Regions from separate parts of the Thalassotalea hakodatensis genome, predicted to be linked through region 3. Evidence: riboswitches for the same ligand, from Rfam matches in the RefSeq annotation. Region 3 holds a riboswitch; each other region holds the start of a gene.
The links. A riboswitch is a leader RNA that binds a small molecule or an ion and turns the genes downstream of it on or off. The one in region 3 is predicted to bind cobalamin.
Positions count from the first base shown of each region.

Region 1: linked by a shared signal. The riboswitch ahead of QUE72_RS02950 (ABC transporter ATP-binding protein) and the one ahead of QUE72_RS13005 (hypothetical protein) in region 3 are both predicted to bind cobalamin.
Region 2: linked by a shared signal. The riboswitch ahead of QUE72_RS02995 (TonB-dependent receptor domain-containing protein) and the one ahead of QUE72_RS13005 (hypothetical protein) in region 3 are both predicted to bind cobalamin.

Region 1 covers NZ_AP027365.1:682,780-687,072, forward strand. The annotation lists gene QUE72_RS02940 (GMC family oxidoreductase) at 1-1,224, shown strand, start outside; gene QUE72_RS02945 (gluconate 2-dehydrogenase subunit 3 family protein) at 1,226-1,939, shown strand; cobalamin riboswitch at 2,077-2,282, shown strand; gene QUE72_RS02950 (ABC transporter ATP-binding protein) at 2,370-3,140, shown strand; gene QUE72_RS02955 (FecCD family ABC transporter permease) at 3,140-4,129, shown strand; gene cobT (nicotinate-nucleotide--dimethylbenzimidazole phosphoribosyltransferase) at 4,129-4,293, shown strand, end outside.
Region 2 covers NZ_AP027365.1:691,383-695,675, reverse strand. The annotation lists gene QUE72_RS03000 (hypothetical protein) at 1-431, opposite strand, end outside; gene QUE72_RS02995 (TonB-dependent receptor domain-containing protein) at 648-2,492, opposite strand; cobalamin riboswitch at 2,529-2,685, opposite strand; gene QUE72_RS02990 (cobalamin-binding protein) at 2,753-3,586, opposite strand; gene cobO (cob(I)yrinic acid a,c-diamide adenosyltransferase) at 3,592-4,194, opposite strand; gene QUE72_RS02980 (cobyric acid synthase) at 4,187-4,293, opposite strand, start outside.
Region 3 covers NZ_AP027365.1:2,938,661-2,942,953, forward strand. The annotation lists gene QUE72_RS12995 (histidine phosphatase family protein) at 1-419, opposite strand, end outside; gene QUE72_RS13000 (cobyrinate a,c-diamide synthase) at 434-1,861, opposite strand; gene QUE72_RS13005 (hypothetical protein) at 1,867-2,472, opposite strand; cobalamin riboswitch at 2,650-2,888, opposite strand; gene QUE72_RS13010 (trypsin-like serine protease) at 3,306-4,293, shown strand, end outside.

The DNA.
Region 1 (4,293 bases), 2.0 Mb from region 3:
GGCACCAATACTGGGTTAGATGATATGCCAGATTCATCTGACGGTGTACTTCAACCTCCGCCCAAACCAAGAGTGCCTGAATTGTTAATTGCTGCCGCGGCAAAAAAATTAGGCATACCAACCGCGCCAATGCATCGAGCGGTATTAACACGTGCTAAAGATGATAGACAAGCGTGTTTTTATGCTACTCCGTGCGGTCGTGGTTGTTCTATTGGCGCAGCGTTTCAAACCACAACTTCATTAATTCCTATGGCGAAAGCAACAGGTAATTTAGAGGTTGTTACTGATGCAATGGTTAAGAATGTGACAGTTGATCAACACGGTAAAGTAACCGGTGTTTGTTATGTTGATAAAAAAACAAAGACTGAAACATGCTTAACCGCTAATGTCGTTATTTTAGCAGCAAGTGCCTGTGAATCAGCACGTATTATGCTCAACTCCAAAAGTAAGCATCACCCAAGTGGCTTGGCTAATTCAAGTGGCCAGCTAGGGCGTAATATTATGGACTCAACAGGCACTGGCTTAGGAGCCTATATTCCCGCTTTAGCTGGAAGACCAAGGTATAATGAGGATGGTCATACTGCTAATCATTTATTTATTCCTTGGTGGGGGCACAAAGCACAAGAAAAAGGCGAACTTGATTTCCCAAGAGGCTATCACTTTGAAATTGGCAGTGGTTTTGGTCAGCCAGGTTCTGGTGTAAGTTCAGGGTTGCAAGGTTACGGTAAGGCATTAAAGCAACAGGTAAGAGACAAATATGGCTCGTCGGTTTATTTGAGCTTGCGGGGTGAAATGTTGCCAAATGAACATTGTTACATGGAAATTGACGATAACGTTAAAGACAAATGGGGAATTCCCGTTGCCAAGTTTCATTGGAAGTGGTCAAAACATGAATTGAATCAAGTGGCTCATGGTTTAAAAACCGCAAAAGAAATATTAGAAACCATGGGAGCAACGTTTGACTATCCATTGCCTTCTGCTGAAAAAGCTATTTTGAAAGGTGGACAAATAATTCATGAGGTAGGCGCGACAAGAATGGGCGATTCGCCCAAAGATTCTGTGACAAACCAATGGGGACAAACGTGGGATTGCGATAACTTATTTGTCATGGACGCCGGTGTATTTGCGTCAAATCCACACAAAAACTGTACATTAACCATCATGACATTAGCGATGCGAAATGCAACGTGGCTTTCTGAGCAAATGAACAAAGGGGCGCTTTAAGATGACTAGCAAATACCAAGTAAAACTCAGTCGTCGAGAATCATTAAAATGGGTTGGTGCATTGTCTGCTAGCACGTTAATTCCTAATAGTGTTAGTGCGCTCACTATAGCTGCTGAAAAAAATACTGGGAAAGGGCACTGGCCCAAGCTAACGTTGTCGCCCATTAATGCTAAAGGTTACGGTAAAGATCCAAATTTACTGATCCCGCCTAAATCACCGTGGCCGAAAACCTTGACAGCAGAGCAATTAACCCTTGTTGCGGTATTAGCCGATATTATTGTGCCACGAGAAGGTACAGTGCCTTCAGGTAGCGAAGTTGGCGTGCCTGATGTGGTGGATGAATGGGTTAGTGCACCTTATACTCGGCAGCAGCACGATCGATTAACGATTTTATCAGCGTTAACGTGGATAGATGACGAAGCTCAATTGAGGTTTGAACAATCGTTTGTTAATTTAACCGAACAAAAGCGCCTACAAATTATTGATGATATCGCGTTTGAACGAGAAGATAACGATAACGCGTTTATGCGTATAATTCCTGCTTTTGCACGTTTTAGATCGTTAGTGCTAGCGGCTTTCTATTCTAGCCCCGCAGGCATGAAAGACATTGGATATATGGGTAACGTACCTATTATGGGGGATTACCCAGGACCAACGGAAGAAGCCATGACACACTTAGCACAGGTGGTTAAACAATTAGGGTTATCTCTTTAAATTTTCTACACTATATTTAACAAAGTTCTGTTTCTTAATTTATGCAGTCAGTTACTCTACTGGCTGCATAATTATCTATACAGTGTTATAGACGTCTATACATCTAGTTTCTGGCGTTCATTTAGATACTATGCTAGAGTAGCCGAAATTTTTACGGTGCCTATTTAATTTACGATTATAATTCGTTGATAATAAAGGCTTAAAAGGGAATGTGGTGTAAGTCCACAACTGTTCCCGCAACTGTATTTAGGGCTGAATTTCAGAACCACTGGTATACCACTGGGAAGGTGAAATTTGGGTGATCCCTAAGAGTCAGGAGACCTGCCATGAAAATACATTACTAACTGTGCGGGTAACATAGTTGAGTTATTACACAGCATTGCTATTAATAACCTAATTTTCCGCACATCTATTTAAAGGTATAGGTGTTTTGTTACATTTAAGCGCGGAAAATTTAGTATGGTCTGTAGACAGTAAACTAATTCTTAATGGGATTGATTTTACCGCGAACCTCGGCGAAACGATTGGTATTTTAGGCCCCAATGGCGCAGGTAAAACTTCTTTTTTAAAATGTCTCTATCGAGAACATATTCCGCAATCAGGTAACGTCACCTTATCAGAAACGGCGCTAGCTGCATTTAATCGTCGCGAAATAGCGCGAAAAATTTCAGTGGTTAGCCAACACCGTGAAGCGGTATTTAATTTATCAGTGCTTGATGTGGTAAAAATGGGCTTGATACCACATAAACAGTACTTTGATCTTAACACCCAAGCAGACTATCAATTATTGCATCAAGCCATCGAACAAGTAGATCTTAAAAATAAAAAACACCAAGCTTTCAATACACTTTCAGGTGGTGAACAACAACGTTGCTTTATTGCACGTGCGATTGTGCAACAACCTGAAATATTAATTATGGATGAACCCACTAACCATTTAGACATTTTCTATCAGCATCAAATTTTATCTATTGTTAAAGCGCTTGATTTAACCTTGGTGATGAGCATTCATGATCTCAATCTAGCAGCCCTATATTGTGATCGCATTATGTTGATGTCAGAAGGAACCGTGTTAGCGTTTGATACCCCTGAAAAGGTCTTGAAAGAAAATCTGCTAGAGCAGGTATTTAAAATTCCATGCGTAGTTGATAACAATCCAATAACCGGAAAGCTGCGGGTTACCTTTGGGGGGCAAGGCTAATGGATACTCGGCTGCCTTTTATACCTGGTTTATTGGTATTGGTCATTTTAGTGTTGTTGTCATTGTTATTATCAATGGGCTTTGGTACCACGGAAATTGGCTTCTCCCAAGTTTGGCAATGTGTAAGTGCGCAATGCCAACAACCAATTTATCAAACTATTTTACTGGATATTCGATTGCCTAGAGTGCTTATGGGCTTTTTAGCGGGTTTTGCTTTAGCTGGCGCTGGGGCGTTAATGCAAAATGTGACTCGTAACCCGTTAGCTGATCCTTATCTTTTTGGTATTGTTGCTGGTGCTGGTCTAGGGGCCACTATTTCAAGCTTATTACCTGAATATTTACAAGCATTTTCATTACCATTAGCCGCCTTCATAGGTGCACTTTCTGCTGTGTTTATTGTCATGACTATTCTGATGAATAATAACTGGCGTCGAGTTGAACATTTATTGTTAGCAGGCGTGGCGGTATCTTTCTTATTGAGCGCCGTTACCAGTTTTATCTTGTATTTCGGTGAAGCGTTTGAAGCTAATCGGGTGATTTTTTGGATGATGGGATCACTAGCACGCGCTAATTATGACGCTATTGCTCTTATTGCACCTATCATTTTTATATGTACCTTTATTACCTTGATGTTTTCAAGACAATTAGATGCGTTGTTATTGAGCGACGAAGGGGCAAGAACGCTCGGTGTCAATGTTGATGTAGTTCGAGTACTTTCACTGTGCATTTGTGCTGCAATGACGGCGGTTGTTGTCGCTTACTGTGGTGGAATTGGTTTTGTCGGATTAATGATACCGCATATCGTAAGACCATTTTTTGGTTTTACCCTAGCGAAACTCATGCTGTGTGCAGGCTTAGTTGGAGGCTGCTTCTTAATTTGGGTTGACGTAATCTCTCGAACTATTTTACCAGGGCAAGAATTACCTATTGGTGTGATCACTTCTGTGATTGGTAGCGTGTTTTTTCTATTTTTAATGAGAAGAATGTAATGATAACGAATGTCCCTGTATTAACGCAGCAATATTTGCCACAAATCACCGATAAAATTGATCAAAAAACAAAACCTCTTGGTGCGTTAGGAGTGATTGAACAACTTGCCAAGAGATTGGCTACTATACAAAGTAACCGTTCTGGCAGGTGGCAAAAACTCGAT
Region 2 (4,293 bases), 2.0 Mb from region 3:
TTTAAACGCAACATTTTGTTTTTATCGTTGGGGATTAAATGCTTAAGTTCAGCTAAAAAGGTTTGATAAACGTTGTCTATCTCAAGCTTAGTTTGTGCTTGGCATTGCTCAGAAATTTGTTCAGCAGTTAACGATGCATCGAATGCCATATCAAGTTCAGCAATAGCAACATTATTGGGAAATACATGCAGCACAACAGGTGAAATTGACGCATTGTGCCAAGTTAATATTCTAATATCTCTGGCATCGCTATCAATAGTATTATAGTCGTGCTCAACATCTGGTTGGTTAAACGCACGGCAATGTTCATTACTCGCTGCAATGCCTTGGATAAGTTCAAGGTACTGAGTGCTAGATTGATCAACCCCAATGGTGACACTTAACGGGATATAAAGCGGTGATACGGTTTTGATGATAATTTCTTTGCTCATTTTTTATCTTTCTTAGGTCAGTAGAGCATCATAGCTTTGAGCATATCACTAGCCTTTAACCTTAACAAGAACATAAAGTTACATTAATTAGGCTGCACTCCATATCTGTTGTTTTTGACCCTTTTTCACTAAAATGCCAGCGTTAAAGCAAGCTGGCATTTTCATACTTCATGGTGTTATTCAGTAAAAACTAAACCTGTAAAAAACAGATATTAATTAATTCTGATAACTAATCCCTAAATATACCTTTCTCTCTTGAGAGAAATAACCGTTTATCGTGTTGTATTGCTCATTAAACGCATTGTTTATTTTCGCTTCAACGTTAAACTTATCTGTGACAGCATAACTAGTACCTATGTTAATCAATTGATAGCTATCTAGTTTAACTTTGCCCACACCCCATACATTATCGTATCTTTTACCTTTATATTGCCATTCAAGGTAAACATCTGCGTCAGCAATATCAGTACTGAATTTATAATTGGCAAATTCTTTAGCTCGACGAATAAGTTGCTCATTTGTAGCAACATCTTCAGCTTCTACATAACTCACATTAAATTCGTGTGTACCGTGGCTTGCTGGGTAACTCAAACCTAATTCAGCACCTTGAATTTCAACTTTATCAACGTTACCTGGCATTTTTATGCCGTCATTATTTATCGCACCATCCCACAGTATTAAATTTTCAACATCTGTTTGGTGTAGATTGAAAGAAGCAGCTACACTGCCAAATTGGCTGATTATATTAAACTCGACTGAGTCAGATGTTTCTGATACTAAGTTTTCATTACCCATAGACCCCCAATTTAATGGGTAGTATAAATCATTAAAGGTTGGTGCTTTAAAACCCGTTCCTGTTGATAAAACCATACGCGTAGCTTCACTTATTTGATAACCTACACTGGCATTATAAGTGGTTTCAGAATCAACATCTTCAACATCATCATAACGAGCAGCTAGTTCATAAGTAAACGCATCTTGATTATAGACAGTATGAGCAAAATAACCTGATATATCGCGTTGATTCTCATTAAATTCACTTGTACCACGCACACTTTCATCATATAAATCAGCACCAATATTTAACTTCCAGTGACGGGTAAGTTCAGTATGATTTATCAATGAAAACTGACTACGACGGGTATCAAAAACACTGCCATCTTGTTTTGTAAAAGAGTTTCCATAATTAATATTAGATGTTCGACTTTGGCCTACAGATAGTTGAGTCTTGTTTTTATACCCATTGATTTTTGAAGAATAAACAGCACCAAGATTCCATACGTAGTTGTTAACATCTGACTTGTTTTGGTAACTACTATCGTATTCTGTTTCACCTTGTTCAACTTGTGCGAGCCAAGTTAAAGCCAAAGCTTTGCTCACTTGTTGTTGGCCATTTATGGCGATTGAGTCATAACTGAAACCATCGTCATCTGTTTCGCTGTCATCTTTGACATCAAAACCATCACTTTCTTCATGGCTCACACTAATACTGGTAGAGCCATCACCGTGTTCGATGCCAATACCTGCGCTGTATTTTTGGTAGTTATCACTACCGAAAGTTGCATTGGCAAAGTGGTCACCGCCATTCACTTTACGCGTGAAAATTTGTATCACGCCACCAATGGCATCTGAGCCCCAAAGTGCAGCACGAGGACCTTTTATTACTTCAATACGTTCGATTAATTCAGGGGCAATTTCATTTAAATTAGTTGATCCTAAAGTTGCTGAACCAATTCGTACGCCGTTTAATAGCACTAAGGTGTGATCCGAATTACTACCACGCATATACACAGAAGAGTTCTGGCCTTTGCCACCATTAGCTGAAATATCAATACCTGATACCGTCGCTAATAAGTCCAACACAGATTTAGCCTGAATTTTTTCAATCTCAGCTCGGGTTATCACCACCTGTGAAACCAATACATCTTCAGCTTTAGTAGCCACACGGTTTGCTGTTACTAAAATTTGTTCATCTGTTTGATAGCCAGACGTTTCTGCAAACGATGTTGATGAGAGTGAAAGTGCAGCTGATACTGAAGCTGCGATAAGTTTATGTTTCATGTTTTCCTCGCCACCTGCGCCCACCGCACAAGTAAAACTAAGTTAAAAATTTAGGCCGGTCTCCGGGCTTCTTGACAATAAAAGTAAGAGTACTTTGTATCGTCAATTTACCGTTGCGGGGGCAGCACAAGAGTTTCACTTGTTTCCCTTGTTACTCAGTTTGTGACTAAGTGCCTAAATTTGTATTATTCTGACGACAACGTCAGAGGTTCGAAAGCAACTGTCGAATACCCAACAATTGCGTAGTAATTCCATTAAAACTATTGTCGATGCTTATCAATCAACCGACAAAGCGATGCTAATTCCTTAATAGAGCGCGATGTCATGCGGTACAACATATCGGCGTTAGGGTGAATAAACGCATTATGTTTTACCGCGGGTATTTCTGACCATTGTTGCCAATCAATCTTATCTGGAGATTGATGGCCATGAGACGTTGGCTGAATAATTATTTCAGGTGATTTTATAATCACTTGCTCAATATTTATTTGCGGGTAATCTGTTTTGCTATCAACAAAAGGGTTCGTTGCCCCGCACACCTTTATTTGTTGTTGTAACCACGCATTTTTTGCAATTGTCGTTAACGGTCTAGGCCATAGTTCATAAAAAACCGAAATCGGTTCAGCGCCTTGATAATCAGCTCGAACCTTTGCTAAATCCGCCAGGTAAGCATCTGCTTTTTCATTGGCAATTTTAGTTAAACCTGTCCATTGTCCTAAATCTCTTAACTCTTGTGCTACATCTTCAAGCGCAAGCGGATTTGAATACACGATTGGAATACCGAACGAAGCTAGCCGGGCTAAATCTTCACTTGGATTACCCGTTTTCCAAGCAATAATAAGATCAGGGTTTGTCGCCAGCACTTTTTCAATGCTTAATGCGGCATAATTACCGATACGAGGAATACTTTTGGCTTGTTCTGGAAAATCAGCATGATCGGTAGTACCGATGATACGATCCCCTGCACCTATTTGATAAAGGTTTTCAACAATATGAGGTGCTAGCGCAATGATTCGCTGAGCCGGTTTATCTAGCGTATTGGCAATACTTGCCACACTGATAAACCAAAGCAATGTAAAAACATACTTTGCCATAAGGATCACCAATCAATCCCTTTTTGTACTTTAATTCCAGCTTCAAAGGCATGCTTTTGAGATTGCACTTCAGAAACAGTATCAGCCATTTCAGTTAATCGGCGATGTGCAGCTCTGCCTGTTACAATGACATGTTGACCTTCAGGCCTGTTAGCGATGGCATCAAGCACTTCATCAATATCAAGGTATCGATAACTCAGCATATAGGTTAATTCATCTAGCAAAATAGTTTGAATGCTAGGGTCTGCTAGCAATTTTTTAGCCTCTTGCCACACTTTTTCAGCAGCCGCCATATCAGCTTCTTTATTTTGAGTTTCCCAAGTGAAGCCTGTTTTCATGACATAAAACGGTACGCCCGATTTCTCTAACAAATTGCGCTCTCCACACTCCCAAGTGCCTTTAATAAATTGGCATACAGCAGCAGTTAATCCATGGCCAACGCTACGAGTTATCATGCCAAAACCAGAGGTAGACTTTCCTTTGCCATTGCCTGTTATTACCAATAATAAACCTTTATCGTCTTGAGCTGCGGCAATACGTGCGTCTACTTTTTCTTTTAGTTTTTGTTGACGTGCTTTATGTTTATCTTGTTTGTCTTGTTCATTCATGGTGCTGTCTCCAATGGGTTAATGCGTTTTCTATTTTATCTAATGCGAGGTATTGCTCGCATGTGTCGGCTAATCGTTCTATGGCGTGTTCTTGTATAT
Region 3 (4,293 bases):
TAGTGTTTAGCTACCTGATGAAGTTTCCGTTGAATCCTCTCACTACATGCAATAGCGCTTTCTCCACCGTGAGAAGAAAGCTTACTGAATTGTTGCAATATTTCATCATAATCAGGATGTAAAGCCACTTCTTCAACACGTTGCCCTTGCCATAAACCTAAGTTTCGTTCAATTAAATCAGATTCGACTTGATAAGGTCTGTTCAGTATCTTTTGACAAATTTTTGCTGTAGCCTGTGCTCGCCCAAGCGGCGACGAATAAATTATATCAATATTATTCATCTTTACTTGCTGAGCTAGTTGATGTGATTGCCACTGACCTAACTCAGTTAAAGCACTATCTAAATGCCCTTGAAAACGCATTGCTTTATTCCAATACGTTTCACCATGTCGTGCTAAAAAAAATACCGTTTTTATCATTATAAAACTATTTTCTATACATCTTTAACATTACCACCAATATCACTCGTCTTACTAAAAAATTGTAATGCTAGTTGCGGGTTACTAGGAAAATACCAGTGCATGTAAGACGCAAGAATATTGTTGCTCCGATATACAAACTCCCCTGCTCGCTCACTGGGATGATGAATAGTTTGACACCAAGGTTCAAGACTTACCTCTGCACAAGAATAATGAAAACTATGACCACGCATAACATTATTTTGTAATGTGCCACCAGGCTGCAAAGGTAACTCAACCCATTGCGAACCAATTGCTGCGAGCTTATCTTGCATTTTCGCTTTACCCGGCATTACATCTGCCATTGTGTAAGTTTGACCTTTGAGATCTGTCAGTTGTTCTAAAAGATACAGCATCCCGCCACATTCAGCGAGAATAGGCTTGCCACTTGTTGCAAAGCATTTCACATCATGAATGAATAATGTATTGTTCATCAATTGCTCAGCATATAGTTCAGGGTAGCCCCCTGGAACATACAAAATATCACCACTTGGCAATCGCTTATCTTCAAGTGCTGAACAAAAAACAATTTCGGCACCCGCTTGCTGTAAAAAAGCTATATTGGCAGCATAAATAAAACTAAAGGCATGGTCTTTGATTATAACAACAGTTGTTCCAACCAAAGCACCTTTAATAAGATCATATTGACTATTATTTTCTATGTTATAAAAATCAACTTTAGCAGGTAAATCTGTTAACTTTGTATCCGCTATATGGTCAGCCGCTTTATCTAATTGCTGATCAATACCACTAAGTTCTTTCGCTTGTACTAACCCTAAATGACGTTCGGGAAGCGTAATCAACTTATCAGTGGGTAACCGCCCATAAAAGCGATATTCCCCAGACAGGTTTTCTGCTAACAATTCAGCGTGTCTATCGCTATTTACGCGATTTGCGATGACTCCAGCAAAGGGCAATTCAGGCCGGTAATTTGCTAAACCATGAGTGACTGCCGCAAAGGTTTGTGCCATTGCTTTTGCATCAATCACACCAAGTACAGGGATATTAAAATAGGTTGCTAAATCGGCACTGCTTGGTGTGCCGTCAAATAACCCCATAACGCCTTCAATTAAAATTAGATCTGACTGTAAAGCGGCTCGATAAAGTAATTCTTGGCAGCCCTGTTCACCAACGAGCCATAAGTCTAATTGATAAACAAGTTCACCGCTGGCCTGTCGTAAAATCATCGGGTCTATAAAATCTGGCCCCACTTTAAACACTGTAACCTTACGCCCTTGATTACGGTGATAACGTGCTAACGCCGCAGTAACAGTAGTTTTACCACTGCCGGAATGAGGAGCCGCGATAATTAATGCTGAGCAACTGACCTTAGCACCCTTATTATCACTAGAATTTGTTTGAAAGAGCGGTGTTTGTTTATCGAGCTTTACTTTTTTCGTCATTATAGCTATGCCCTTTTATTGTCTATTACTGCTATAGACTTTTCAGTAAAGAAATGACGAATAATAACATCTATGATAAGTGCGCATATCACGTAAACCATAGGGTTAGAAAGATAGCGTAAGTAATACTTATCAACACGGGTTGCGTATTCAGCCCACGATAAATCAGTAAATTTACCGGATAACGTATAATAACTACCATTGGAGATAAAAAATGCAATTGTGCTTGCGATGAATAACCCCAACGCAACCTTAAGTACGTTATTGAATAAAGAGCCTTCTTGCCATTTTGGCTTTGTATAGTAGCCAACCATAAACATGACACCATAACTTAGCACCAATGCAGGGTAAGAAGTGGTGATGCAGTCACCAAATTGTCCTCGGAAATAAGATGAACCAAGATCGATGCCTACGGTTAAAAGATAAAAGAACCAAAAAACACTAATGTTACGTAGGTACATACCCGCTAAGAAAAAAATTGCAATTGAGGCGCTTGGCAGATGATTTAAACTAGAAAAATGATGCGTGCGGGTAGCAAGCATAAGTAAAATTAGGGTAATAAATATCCCAATGAATAAACTCTTCGAATAAGTGGTATTAACTGATTTCATAACATTCCCGTTATTGAAAATTAAGTTTCACGGTGTTTGAAATCAAAGTTGAGAATGGGTGAAGCAATTTAACGTTGAGGGTGATTAACATCTACGTTAAATACAGTGTTACGTAAGATGCATATTTATTTACGTATTATCAACACCATTTACAGCCCTGAATACCGCCCACCGCAGTTGTCGAGTATCATTTAGGCCGGTCTCCGGACTCCTGTTCATCGCGTTTGCAACACCTTCCCATATTCACGAATCTTACGTAATGAATCGTTGCTAAATACAGTGGTTTTTGTTGCTGCTCACAGTTACCGTTGCGGGGGCAGTACTGGGTTCTCACCAGTTTCACGTTTCACCTTCAATGGGTAATATTCATTCGGTATGATATATACATTGAAGACACCTAAATCAGCGCAAATACTACGTGATAGCAAGGCTTTGTTCAATAGTTAATAGGTTAAAACGTAAGTAATTATTCAGGTATTTCATACTAACAAAAGCAATAATATGTTCGCGTTATTACTTTGGTTAATTTAATACGTTGAGCACAAAAGACGTTCAGAACAAGATTTTCTGTTACCCCAATAAGAACACTTTCATTAAACTCATTTGCTCCTACTGTAATAAAAATCTTACAACATATTGTAACCAATATTTTACATAAAATTTTAATACTTATTTATCAACGTATTAACTAACAATAAAATAATGAAGGTTATTTGTGTCAATAATGTTGCGCAAATTATAATCACAGATACTATCTAAGATACACTTTGTTACATATTTGTTAACTGTAGCGGTCAAGGTGTTTCAATTACAACGATAAGAAGGAACAAAAAATGTATCAGAGACAAAGTTCGTTAAACCGACAATTGGCCAAAGCTGCAGTTGGTTTAACACTAACAACGGGGTTATTAAGCAGCCCTCTTTACGCACAGACATTAGATGATGTTACCCCCCATGTTGTCGGTGGCACAGAAACTATTCCTTATTCTCGCCCTTATCAAGTAGCCTTGCTAATGAGCGGTCAACAAGGGTGTGGCGGCACACTAATAAGTCCTAATTGGGTGTTAACTGCAGCACATTGTTTAGATAGAGCGTCAACGAGTAACCTCACCGTAAGGGTTGGCGCACATCGACGCAATGGAGGCGATGGTCAGGTGATCCGAGTTAGCCAAATTATCGTGCATGAATATTGGCGTGGTGCAGGCAGTATAGTCTCAGGCTATGATATAGGCGTTTTACGTCTAGCCAGCCCAGCTTCACAGGAACCAGCATTGTTACCAACGCTGGAAATAGAACAACAGTATGCGAGTATTGGCGATTATCCAGTCGTATCTGGCTGGGGATTAACCTACAACCGTGGCACTCCTAGTGAAGTATTGCGTGAGGCACCATTGCCTGTTATTACCAATAGCCAGTGTAGCAGTCAGTTAAATTCAAATATTCCTTCTTCCGTCATTTGCGGTGGTGGTGAAGGTGGCAGATCAGCCTGTAATGGCGACAGTGGTGGGCCATATGCCGTGAGTGCTAACGGTAATTTTTACAACATCGGTACGGTGAGTTGGGGCAAAAGCTGTAGTGGAGCATCAGTATTTACTCGAACTACTAGCTATCTTGACTGGATAGAAGACAAAACTGGCGTGAGCGCCGGTGATCCTGATCCTAATCCTGCTCCCGTTGCCAGTTTTACTAGCTCTATTAACGGTTATACAGTCAACTTTACTAACACATCTACAGATGACAGCGGTATTGCTTCTTCTAGTTGGAATTTCGGTGACGGTAGCTCTACCAATCAATCTGATCCTAGTCATACATATGATAATC